4 regions of the Blautia sp. NSJ-175 genome follow, and region 4 is predicted to be linked to each of the others. Evidence: predicted binding sites of a transcription regulator. Region 4 holds the regulator's gene; each other region holds the start of a gene.
What was found. The regulator NrdR, encoded in region 4, represses ribonucleotide reductase genes. The targets are predictions, from matches to a motif close to CACAANATNTTGTG.
Positions count from the first base shown of each region.

Region 1: the regulator NrdR is predicted to act here: its motif matches at 1,394-1,407, upstream of nrdD (anaerobic ribonucleoside-triphosphate reductase).
Region 2: the regulator NrdR is predicted to act here: its motif matches at 1,543-1,556, upstream of MUB35_RS16325 (ribonucleoside triphosphate reductase).
Region 3: the regulator NrdR is predicted to act here: its motif matches at 1,608-1,621, upstream of MUB35_RS16905 (adenosylcobalamin-dependent ribonucleoside-diphosphate reductase).

Region 1 covers NZ_JALIFQ010000001.1:588,546-591,719, reverse strand. Annotated here, with positions in the region: gene nrdD (anaerobic ribonucleoside-triphosphate reductase) at 1-1,374, opposite strand, end outside; gene MUB35_RS02685 (MATE family efflux transporter) at 1,557-2,915, opposite strand; gene dapF (diaminopimelate epimerase) at 2,912-3,174, opposite strand, start outside.
Region 2 covers NZ_JALIFQ010000010.1:34,345-37,518, reverse strand. Annotated here, with positions in the region: gene hflX (GTPase HflX) at 203-1,444, shown strand; gene MUB35_RS16325 (ribonucleoside triphosphate reductase) at 1,689-3,174, shown strand, end outside.
Region 3 covers NZ_JALIFQ010000010.1:174,269-177,442, reverse strand. Annotated here, with positions in the region: gene MUB35_RS16915 (alpha/beta hydrolase) at 1-595, shown strand, start outside; gene MUB35_RS16910 (AraC family transcriptional regulator) at 604-1,494, shown strand; gene MUB35_RS16905 (adenosylcobalamin-dependent ribonucleoside-diphosphate reductase) at 1,666-3,174, shown strand, end outside.
Region 4 covers NZ_JALIFQ010000018.1:22,176-25,349, forward strand. Annotated here, with positions in the region: gene MUB35_RS22520 (radical SAM protein) at 1-690, opposite strand, end outside; gene nrdR (transcriptional regulator NrdR) at 885-1,334, shown strand; gene MUB35_RS22530 (ABC transporter substrate-binding protein) at 1,471-3,042, shown strand; gene MUB35_RS22535 (ABC transporter permease) at 3,094-3,174, shown strand, end outside.

The sequences.
Region 1 (3,174 bases), on a different contig from region 4:
AAGCTGGCGTATCATTTCCAGATAGAAATCAAGCACCTCGTAAAAATCACGGTTCTCCGCTCTTGCCTTTGCCAGGATCATGGGCAGATGCAGGCTGACTGCACCCACATTGAACCTTCCCACGAATACAGGCACATCCTTGTCATCCGCAGGTGTCATGCCGCCGCGCTCATACCAGGGGCTTAAAAAGGCACGGCATCCCATGGGGCTGATCACCCTTTTATACTTTTTGTACATACTGGAAATATAGCCGTCCCCGCTCATAGACAGCCAGTCCGGATACATGGTCTTTGCCGAACACGCAATGCCGGCCTCAAACACATCCTCGCTTACGCCGCCCTCTCCGTGAATTTCCTCATCATAGAGAAAGACAATTTTCGGAAACAGTACCGGCTTTTTGTGTCCCGCTTTTCCCTGCCCCTCTTTATGCACATTGAGGAGGGAAATGCTGCACATCTTCTCAAAACGTTCTGTTCCAAGCCCCAGCGTCACAGTCACGAAAGGATAATCTCCTCTGGAGGAACCGACGGTATTGAGCTTGTACTCAATCCCCTGCCAGCCCTGGTCAAAATCGCGGTGTACCTTGTCATACGCGTACTTTTCAGCCCTGTCCTGTGCATGCTCCCACTCCGGGTCCACATATTTCAAAAATTCTTCTTTATATTTTCTGTAGCTTTTCTCTGCATAAGGGGCCAGAATCTTATCCACCTCCGGCACCGTGAAACCGCCGTACTGCTGGGCAGCGGTGCTCAGGATAATATCCCCCATAACGTCAAATGCAGTGTCCAGTGTCTTCGGCTCGTTGTACCAGACATTGCCCATCTCAAATCCGCCCTTTAACACATTTGCCACGTCAAAGAGACAGCAGTTCATGGTATCCAGCCTTGCAGACTGGTCATGAATATAAATATAGCCGTCCTTGCATGCCTGCAGCTCATTGCGGTTCATAAAGAATTTCCGGTAAAGCTCCTTGTTCAGTTCATTGAATATCAGGCTTCTCTTGGTTGCAACCAGCGCACTGTCTGTGTTTGCATTGCTCTTGTCCCCGATATAGCGGATAGACTGGCTCTTGGTATAGACCTCGTCCATCATGTGGATAAAATCATGCTTATAATTTCTGTAATCCCGGTAACTCTTGGCAACCGCAGGGTTTACCTGCTCCAAAGCCCCCTCCACAATATTGTGCATTTCCTGGATCGTAATTTCTTTCTTCCCCAGGGACTCCGCCTTGTCTGTGGCATATCTGCACAGGAAGTCAATCTCCTTCTCCGTAAAGCTGTACATGATCCTTTCCGCGGATTTATTGACTGCCCTGACTATTTTCTGAACGTCAAATTCTTCTTTTGTTCCATCTTTCTTAATTACATAAATCATTGCCTTCACCTCATTGCAGCACTACATCTTGTGTCACTTATTATTTTATTCTTTTGTTATTACCAGATTTTGTATCACAAAGTATATCATGTTTCTTTCTGAAAGGGAAGTGGGAATATTGCACAAAATCCAGATGAATTTAATCCAATATCCCCACGAAAGCCTTGAGGCTTCAATATTTTTTATCTCGTAATATTATTCAGCCATTTATAACTTTTATATCGCTTCCAGGAAAACGGCACTTTGATCACCTCATCGCTGCACAGGATTATGTAAACCCATGGCATGGGTACGTGTATCACAAAGGCCGCCACAGCCGCAGCGAAAATGGAGCACAGCCACATGATTCCCACGTCCAGGAACAGCCCGAACATAGTGTCTCCCCCGGCTCTGAACACGCCTACCACCAAAGTGGAGTTGAAGGACTGTCCCACCACATAGTAGGACATGATCACCATCATGACCTGGAGATAGGATTTCGCCAGAGGCGTCAGTTTCAGCATATTGCACACAAAGGGCGAGATCACAAGGATCAGGATACCGCCCGCTGCTCCGAACAGAAGGGAAAGCTTTGCAAACCGGCTGCCGTAATCCCTGGCAAGCGCCTCTTTCTTCTCCCCGATCGCCTTGCCTATCATGATGGCAGTGGCGTTGGAGATACCGAATGCAATGACCATGGATAACTGTCTGCACACCTGTGCCACGGAATGAGCAGCCACAGACGCGCTGCCCAGATGCCCCACAATGGACGAGATGGCAGCCATGCCTGCGCCCCAGGCAAACTCATTGAGAAGCACAGGGAAGGCATACACGAAAAAGTCTTTTTCCAGCCATTTGTATCTTTTGAACATATCCTTTATGCGGATGCGCACTACATCATTTTTCTTCCGGGCATAATATACGACAATAATGACCTCAACAGCTCTCGCGCACAGCGTGCCGATAGCCGCACCTGCAGCCCCCAGGGCGGGAGCGCCCAGAAGACCGAAAATAAAAACCGCATTGAGGATAATATTGACGGACAGGGATGTGGCATACACCACCGTCGCGATCACTACACGCTCAATACTCCTGATAATATTCAGATATACATTGGTAAACGCTGCAAGTATGTAGGAAAACGCCACGATCCGAAGATAGCTCACACCCTCCGCAATGATCGCCTCGTCTGAGGTGAAGATCCGCATCAGCAGATCCGGCACGCACAGCGCCAGCGCCGTGAATACCGCAGCGGACAGGATCGCTATGCGGAAGGACATGCCCATGACCTTCTCAATGGTCCGGGTATCCTGCTTTCCCCAATACTGGGCAGTCAGCACACAGGCCCCTGAGGTCAGTCCGAAGAAGATCAGGGACAGGATAAAATATACCTGGTTCGCCAGGGAAACGCCGGAAAGCGCTGTCTCTCCCACTCTTCCCAGCATAATCACGTCCGTGGAGGTAACCCCCACGTTGATCAGGTTCTGAAGTGCCATAGGCATGACAAGCCGCATCACATTTCCGTAGAAGCGCTTGTCCTCTGTTGTCATACGAAATCTCATAGTTCGATCGTACCGTCAAAAACCACTTCCGCAGGACCTGTCATGTAGATGGTGTCCTCTTTTCTGTCCCAGAAAATCTTCAGGTCACCGCCCAGCAGTTTTACCGTTACCTCCTCCTCTGTATATCCGTTCATCACGCAGGCTGCCGCCACAGCACAGGCTCCTGTCCCGCAGGCCAGGGTCTCCCCGCTGCCTCTTTCCCAGACCCGCATCTCCACAGTCTTCTCATCTAAAACACGGACAAATTCTGTGTTGACAC
Region 2 (3,174 bases), on a different contig from region 4:
GCCTGGTTCTGTATTGGGGGAACATTTCAATTCTTATCATATTACCGAAAAGAAAACCATCATGGTACTGCGAGATGTTTTTGTGAAAAATGTCCCCTTGTCAGCATATAGAAAAAGCGTTATGATGATAAGACAGTTTTACAGATTATCTCTGCGGACAGCAGGAAGACAAGTTGACAGAGACATATTATAGGAGATTTTTATGCAGTTATACGATTTAAACGAAGCAGAGGAGCGTGTCATCCTGGTAGGCGTTCAGGAAGGGGACGGCGACGATACGGAGGAATCCGTGGAAGAACTTGCGGAGCTTACAAAAACAGCAGGTGCACTGGTGGTGGGAACGGTGATCCAGAAAAGAGAGCGGATCCATCCCGGTACCTATGTGGGAAAGGGCAAGATGGAGGAGCTGAAAATGCTGCTCACGGCGCTGGATGCCACAGGCATTATCTGCGATGATGAGCTGTCGCCGGTGCAGATGAACAACCTGCAGCAGGAGCTGGACTGTAAGGTGATGGACAGGACTCTTCTGATACTTGATATTTTTGCGGATCACGCCTCCACCAGCGAAGGAAAGATCCAGGTGGAGCTGGCACAGCTTCGCTACCGGGCAGTGCGGCTTGTGGGGCTGCGTAATTCCCTTTCCCGTCTGGGCGGCGGTATCGGAACCAGAGGTCCCGGTGAGAAGAAGCTGGAGATGGACAGGCGTCTGATCAAGGAGCGCATTTCCCAGTTAAAGCGGGAGCTTGAGCAGGTGAAGCGCCACAGGGAGCTTTTGCGCGAGGGCCGGAAAAGGGACCGTGTCATGACAGCCGCTATTGTAGGGTATACCAATGCGGGTAAGTCTACCCTTTTGAATACACTGACAGATGCGGGGGTCCTTTCTGAGGACAAACTGTTTGCCACACTGGACCCGACAACAAGAATGCTGGAGCTTTCCGGGGGAACCAGGGTCTATCTGACGGATACCGTTGGCTTTATTCGGAAACTGCCCCATCACCTGATCGAGGCATTTAAAAGTACCCTGGAGGAAGCAAAATACGCGGATATCATTCTGCATGTGGTGGATGCTTCCAATCCTCAGATGGAAGACCAGATGCGTGTGGTATATGATACCCTCCGGGAACTGGAAGTGACCAATAAAAAGGTGGTGACACTTTTCAACAAGCAGGATAAACTTTCCGGGGAACAGATCCTCAGTGATTTTAATGCTGACCATGTGCTGCGCATTTCTGCCAAAACAGGGGAGGGCCTGGAGCGGCTGAAAGAAGTGCTGGAAAAAATCGTGACGGAAGATCAGATCTATCTGGAGCGCGTGATTCCTTATAAAGATGCAGGGATTCTGCAGCAGATCCGCAAGTACGGACAGCTCATGGAGGAGGAGTATACAGACGGCGGAATCGCAGTAAAAGCAAGGGTTCCAAAGGATATTTTCGGACGTCTGTAGGCCGTGATCCCGACCGGTCAAAGGCCGCAGAAGAGCAACGCAGGAATTAATAATTTGATTAATAAAACTGCCATATATTGGAAAATTCAAAGAATGTTTACAATATATGGTAGTTTTTACGGTTGACGAAAAGTATAACCTTTGCTACAATAGACCTACAGCGTTTATACAGAGGCTATTCTCTGTGAATGCGAGGCGGGGCGGCAAGATGGTCCTGCTTCTTTACATATAAGGAGGAAAAGGAATGTTTCAGGTAGTAAAACGTGATGGGGAAATCGCAGAATTTAAGCTGGATAAGATTGCCGAAGCAGTCAAGAAGGCATTCGATGCCACGGAGAATGAATACAGCAGTGACATGCTGGATCTGCTGGCACTCCGTGTGACTTCAGATTTCCAGAAGAAAATTGTAAAGGGAAAGGTTTCTGTTGAGGATATCCAGGACAGTGTGGAGAATGTTCTGATTCAGGCAGGTTACTCTGATGTGGCGAAGTCCTATATCCTGTACAGAAAACAGAGAGAAAAAATCCGCAATATGAAGTCCACCATTCTGGACTACAAGGAGATTGTAAACAGCTATGTAAAGGTGGAGGACTGGAGAGTCAAGGAGAACTCCACAGTGACCTACTCCGTGGGGGGACTGATTCTGAGCAATTCCGGTGCCGTAACGGCCAATTACTGGCTGTCTGAGATCTACGATACGGAGATCGCTGAGGCACACAGAAACGCGGATATCCATATCCATGACCTGTCCATGCTGACAGGATACTGCGCAGGCTGGTCCTTAAAACAGCTTATCAAGGAAGGTCTTGGGGGCATTGAAGGAAAAATCACCTCCTCCCCGGCCAAGCATCTGAGTGTGCTCTGCAACCAGATGGTGAATTTCCTGGGAATTATGCAGAATGAATGGGCAGGCGCCCAGGCATTTTCCTCCTTTGACACGTACCTGGCACCTTTTGTCAAAACTGACAACTTAAGCTATCCTGAGGTGAAAAAATGTGTGGAGTCCTTTATCTACGGCGTCAATACACCGAGCCGCTGGGGTACCCAGGCACCCTTCTCCAATATCACTCTGGACTGGACCGTACCGAATGATCTGGCAGAGCTTCCGGCCATTGTAGGCGGGGAAGAGATGCCGTTTAAATACAAAGACTGTAAAAAAGAGATGGATATGGTGAATAAAGCTTTCATTGAGACCATGATCGAGGGAGATGCCAATGGACGCGGTTTCCAGTATCCCATTCCCACTTACTCCATCACCAGGGATTTTGACTGGTCAGATACAGAGAACAATAAGCTGTTGTTTGAGATGACTTCCAAATACGGCACCCCGTATTTTTCAAACTATATCAACAGTGATATGGAGCCGAGTGATGTCCGGAGTATGTGCTGCCGTCTCCGCCTTGATTTGAGAGAGCTGAGAAAGAAAACAGGCGGTTTCTTCGGTTCAGGGGAGAGTACCGGTTCCGTGGGCGTTGTGACCATCAATATGCCGAGGATCGCATATCTGGCAGAGGATGAGGAAGATTTCTTCCGCAGACTGGACCATATGATGGATATTTCAGCCCGTTCCCTGAAAATCAAGAGGGATGTGATCACAAAACTTCTGGACGAGGGACTCTACCCGTATACCAGAAGATATCTGGGAAGCTTTGAGAATCATTTTTCCACCATCGGTCTTCTGGGCATGAATGAGGCCGGCTTAAATGCCAGATGGCTGAAATGCGACATGT
Region 3 (3,174 bases), on a different contig from region 4:
CTATGTCAGTGAGCTGGGGATTGCGGTGGTCATGCCGGAGGTACATTTGGGATGGTATACGGACACGAAGTACGGCATGCGTTACCAGACTTACATAAGCCGGGAGCTTCCGGGTATCTGCCGGGAATTTTTTCCCAATATCTCTGAGAGAAAAGAGGATATTCTGGCAGCCGGTGTGTCCATGGGCGGCTATGGCGCATGGAAGGCTGCTCTTGACGGCAGTGAAAATTTCGGTGCGGCGGCAGCGCTGTCGGGGGCTTTGGATATTGCGGCAGCCCGGCAAAGGCACAGGGAGGAGGAGCCGGAGTCGCAGATGCTCTGGGACGGAATCTTCGGAAGCGGGGCGCCTGTGAGAGGCTCGGACAATGATCTGTGGGAACTGGCCCGCAGAAGAAAGGTTTCCAAGAAGGATATGCCCAGGCTTTATGCCTGGTGCGGAAGGCAGGACTTTCTCTATGAGGACAATATACGTACCTGGGAGCACATGAAGCGTCTGGGCATCGAAGTGACTGCGAAGGAATCCGAAGGGAACCATAGCTGGGACTGCTGGGACGTGCAGATCCGGGATGTGCTCAGATGGTGGCTGGACAGATAGGAGGAAAAATGGAACATAACCCGGGGATGAATTTGAGATTCAAAGCTTTTTTGGACAATGAAAGCCAGGATTCCGTAGAACTGGCGCTGAACTACTGCGGCATTGAGGAGTGCAGGCCGGGTTATTTCCACAGTCCGCCGAAACGTTCCATTTACCTGATCCATATTATTCTGAGGGGGAAGGGCACTCTGGAGATTGAGGGCCAGACCTTTCATCTGGGGGAAAACGACGCGTTTTTGATCCCGCCCTACAGGAAGGGCAGCTATCAGGCAGACCGGGAGGAGCCATGGGTCTATATGTGGATTGGCTTTTCCGGTCTGAAAGCCTATGAATGTCTCACAAAGGCAGGGTTCGGGCAGCAGCAGCTGGTCAGACAGGTCACTTGCACGGAACGTCTCCATGAGATCATCAGAAGGATGCTGGAGATACCCCAGCTTACCCTGGTGAATGAACTGCGGAGAAACAGCATGATGCAGTGGTTCCTGTCAGAGCTTATTGAGGAGTATCAGACGCTTTATAAAACCCAGGATACATACCCCTATTCCGCAGCAGCCTATGTCAGCTACGCCAAGGAGTTTCTGGTGGAGAATTATAACCGGAAGGTAAGGGTAGATGAACTGGCTGACCGGATCGGCATCAACAGAAGCTATCTGGCAAAGAGCTTTAAGAAATTGATGGGCTGTTCTCCCCAGCAGTTTTTAGTGAATCTGCGAATGGAGAAGGCAGTGGGAATGCTGAAAAATACAGATTTACCTGTGAATCAGATCGCGGCCCAGGTGGGATATGAAAATCCCCTGACATTTTCCAAGATATTCAAACAGCGGTACGGCATCAGCCCGAAAAATTACAGGGAATCTGCCGCCTCCTTTCCGACTGCGCAGAATGACTGTGTAGAATAGAATGTTACGATCCAGCCGTTCGGCTTCTCAGCAGCAAAAGCATGCACACAGACTGCAAAAATCCCCGGTCTGACGTGTGGCTGCTTCGGAAATGTCATTCAAACCTTGATTTGCCCTATATATTGTGGTAATATTAAAATCGTTGACTAAATCTGGATAAGGAGCGATAACATGACAATAGAAGAGTGGCTGGGAGAGGAGAACCAGCTTGGTATGGATATCTGGGCAAAGAAATACTGCTGCGAAAATGAGGATTTCGAGGCCTGGCTTACAAGGATCAGCGGGGGAAATGAGGAGATTGGAGAGTATATCCGGCAGAAGAAATTCCTGTTCGGCGGCAGGATCCTTTCCAACAGAGGACTTCAGAAGCAGAACAGAAAGGTGACGTATTCCAACTGTTATGTCATTACACCACCGGAAGATGAGATCGAAAGTATTTTTGACTGTGCGAGAAAACTGGCGCGGACCTACAGCTACGGCGGAGGGTGCGGCATTGATATATCAAAATTAAGTCCCAGAGGGGCCAAGATCAACAATGCGGCCAAGGAGACAAGCGGTTCCGTATCTTTTATGGAACTGTACTCCCTTGTCACTTCCCTGATCGGACAGAACGGAAGGCGGGGCGCGCTTATGATCTCCATAGACTGCTCCCACCCGGATGTGCAGGAGTTTATTGATCTGAAGACAGACCTGGATAAGGTGACAAAGGCCAATATTTCCATCCGCATCCATGAGGATTTTATGGAAGCTGTCAAGGAGAATAAGGACTATCTTCTGCACTACACACGGGAAGTTACCGGGGAAGTGATCGAGAAGACTGTCAATGCCAGGGAACTGTTCAGAAGGATCGCGGAGACAAACTGGGATTTTGCAGAGCCGGGCGCCCTGTTCTGGGACCGTATCACAGGGTGGAACCTGCTGAGTAATACAGAGGATTTTGCCTACGCGGGCGTAAATCCATGCGCAGAGGAGCCGCTTCCCGCAGGGGGGAGCTGTCTGCTGGGAAGTGTGAACCTGGCGGAGTTTGTGCAGAATGCGTTTACAGATACGGCGTTCTTTGATTTCGACAGCTTTAAGAAGTGTGTGCAGGCATCCGTGAACGCATTGAATGAAGTCCTGGAAGAGGGGCTGCCCCTGCATCCGTTGGACGAGCAGAGGGAGAGCGTGGAAAAATGGCGCCAGATCGGTCTTGGCATCATGGGGCTTGCAGATGCCCTGATCAAACTGGGAATCACCTATGGGGAGACCGAGGCGGTGGAGATGTGCGATAAGATTGGTTTTGCCATGGCAGACGCCGCTATTGCGGCTTCCGCCAGACTTGCCAGGGACAAAGGTGCATTTCCGGCCTGCTGCGTGGAGGAAATCATGGAGACCCCGTATTTTATGGCAAATACCACGGAGAAGACGAGAGATCTTGTGGGCAAATACGGCCTTCGCAATTCACAGCTTCTGACCATTGCGCCTACGGGAACCCTGTCCACCATGCTGGGTATTTCCGGCGGCATTGAGCCTGTCTATGCCAATTACTATGAGCGGAAGACAGAATCCCTGCACGGGACGGATGTGTATTACAAGGTGTACACAAAGATCGTGGAAAACTATATGAAGCAGTTTGAGATAAAGGATGACAAGTCCCTGCCGGAGTATTTTGTCACAGCCATGACACTGGACTACCGACAG
Region 4 (3,174 bases):
CATTAAGATATCCACCCGGTCATTTCCTATATAAACAGGATAGAGATTTTCGGCAAAAAGCCGGATCACATCCCGGTCCGGTTTCATTTTCGTGGAATTTTCCACCATAATATTGATACAGACCCTCTCAAACAAAGCCAGGCCGGTCTCAATATCTTTTTTCATGGAATCGAGCGTCTGACCTGTCAGCCCGAACAAAAGACACACCTCATCCGCATACTTTGCAATCTCCTGTGGTGATTCGGCAGTAATGCCCTTTTTGAGCCCTTTTTCGCGAAAATCAAAATCAAAGGTTTCCACTCCCATTTTAATCTTCAGGCGGATACCCTTCTCAGCAAAAAACTCCCGTGCCTTTGGAATCTCATCCTTGTGCATCCAGTGACATTCAAAATGCAGTTCATGGATTTCTTTTTCCTCGCAGACACAGCGTATCCGTTCCAGAGTCTTTTTATCCAGGTCACAAAAACTTCCCGAATTGATCACTTCCAGTTTCTTAAAACATCCTGTGACTTTTGCAAGCTCCCTTTCGTTTAAAAGGAAATTGGCCTCCTCATCCCTGGAAAAATCCAGATGATAGTCACAGAAGGAGCAGCGGCGCCATTTGCACCCGTTTCCCCGAAGGAGTAAAATCTCCCTGGGATTTTTTTCCCGTATCACACTGTAACGGTTACTTGGTTCTTGAATACTCATTTTTTCCTCCTTAGTTTTATTTATAGACAGGATGGTTACGAACTGTCTTTGGCAGTTCAGCTTATCTGAACTGTTGCCATTCTAGCAGAAAACATACAAAAATACAAGTGAAAATCATTGACGTAAGACGTCCATATGTACTATACTTACCCATAGGTAACTTTACATAACATAAGTTCAAGGAGGACCTTTACATGAAATGTCCATTTTGCAATCAAGACAACACCCGCGTCATAGATTCCAGACCGGTTCCAGATAATAATTCCATCCGAAGGAGAAGACAGTGTGACGAGTGCGGCAAGCGCTTTACCACTTACGAGAAAATAGAGACGATCCCACTGGTTGTTATCAAAAAAGACCAGAGCCGCGAACAATACGACCGCACCAAGATCCAGGACGGCATCATGCGTGCCTGCTACAAACGCCCCATCTCCGTAGAGCAGATTGAAAAAATTATAGATGAGATCGAAACCGAGATCTTCAACAAAGAAGACCGCGAAATCCCCAGCACCGAAATCGGCGAAATCGTCATGGACAAACTAAAAGACCTTGACGCCGTAACCTACGTCCGCTTCGCCTCCGTCTATCGTGAGTTCAAAGACGTAAACACCTTCATGGACGAATTGAAAAAAATCCTGAATTGATAGGTTTCGTGGAGCGGCGGGCAGATCCAGCCTTGGCCATGTCTCCAAAATAATACTTGCAATCCCCCCACCATTCCGCTACAATAACCATGACAATTAAATAATGAGGGAACTTCAAATGTTTAAAGGAGAAACCATGAAAAGAGCAAGATTAATACCAACACTTCTCTTTGCACTTACCCTGACTATTGTACTCGGCGGCTGCCAAGACAAAAAGGAAAGCGGTAAAGAGTCCAAAAACAACGAAAGTTCCACAGAAACAAAAGCGGAACCAACCATGGGAGGTTCCATTGTAGTAGGAATTCCTCAGGATATTGAGGATAGTCTTGACCCACACAAATCGGTAGCGGCAGGAACAAAAGAAGTCCTATTCAACATTTATGAAGGCTTAGTAAAGCCTGATGAAAAAGGCAATTACATCGATGCAGTAGCCCAGTCGCATACCATTTCAGAGGACGGCAAGACTTACACCTTTACACTTCGTGAGGGCGTAAAATTCCACAATGGAGCGGACGTTACCGTAGACGATGTGAAATATTCGATCGAGCGATGCGCCGGTATCACGGAAGGAACAGAACCGTTGATAGCGGCGTTTTCTAATGTGGAAAACGTCGAAACCCCCGATGACAAAACCATTGTCATCCATTTAAAAGAAGCTGACACAGAATTTCTGGCCTACCTCATTGTGGCTGTCATTCCCAAAGATGCCCAGGATCTGGCGACCAACCCTGTGGGCACAGGTCCCTTTATGTATGCATCCCGGTCTCCCCAGGAGAATATTAAGATCAAAAAATTCGCAGACTACTGGGATACGGAAAACCAGGCATATCTGGATGAGGTCACCTTCAAGGTGGTAAGTGACAGCAATGCTATTGTGACCGGATTAAAGGGCGGCTCTCTGGATATGGTAGCACGCATTGATTCCAACCAGTCTGCCCAGCTTAAAGGTGAGGATTTTACCATCTATGAAGGCGGCATGAATCTGGTGCAGGCATTATACCTGAACAATGGAGAGGCACCCTTTGACAACGTAAAAGTACGTCAGGCACTCTGCTATGCAGTGAACCGCCAGGATGTGCTTGATATGATCGCGGACGGAAAGGGAACCATAATCGGCAGCAGCATGTTCCCTGCATTTGACAAATACTACATGCCGGAGCTGGCAGACAAATATCCGCAGGATGCAGGTAAAGCCAAAGCCCTGCTTGCGGAAGCCGGATACCCGGACGGATTTGACATGACGATCACAGTGCCATCCAACTATCAGCAGCATGTGGACACTGCCCAGATACTGGTGGAGCAGTTAAAACAGATTGGTGTCAATGCCAAGATCCAGCTTGTGGAATGGGACAGCTGGCTCAGCGATGTTTACGGCGACAGGAAATTCCAGTCTACAGTAGTCGGTGTGGACGCAGCTTATTTAAGCGGCCGTGCTCTGCTGGAGCGTTTTACCTCTGATTCTTCTAAAAATTTCATTAACTTTCATAATGAAGAGTATGATAAACTCTATCAGCAGGTAAAGAAAAGCACAGACGATAAAGAACAGACAGAACTCTACAAGAAGATGGAAACCATTCTTGCAGATGACGCGGCAAATGTCTACATTCAGGATATGGCTTCAGAGGTTGCTCTCAGAAAGTCATACAGTGGTTTTGAATTCTATCCGCTGTACGTTCTGGATCTGGCAAAAATCTACAAAGTAAAATAAAGCCCGGCCGGATGTACCGGGGAAACATACACGGAAAAGGAGAAAGACAGAATGAAATATATTGTGAAAAAAACAGGAACTCTCATTATAACATTGTTAATTGTCTCTTTTCTGTCCTTTATGGCTTTTTCC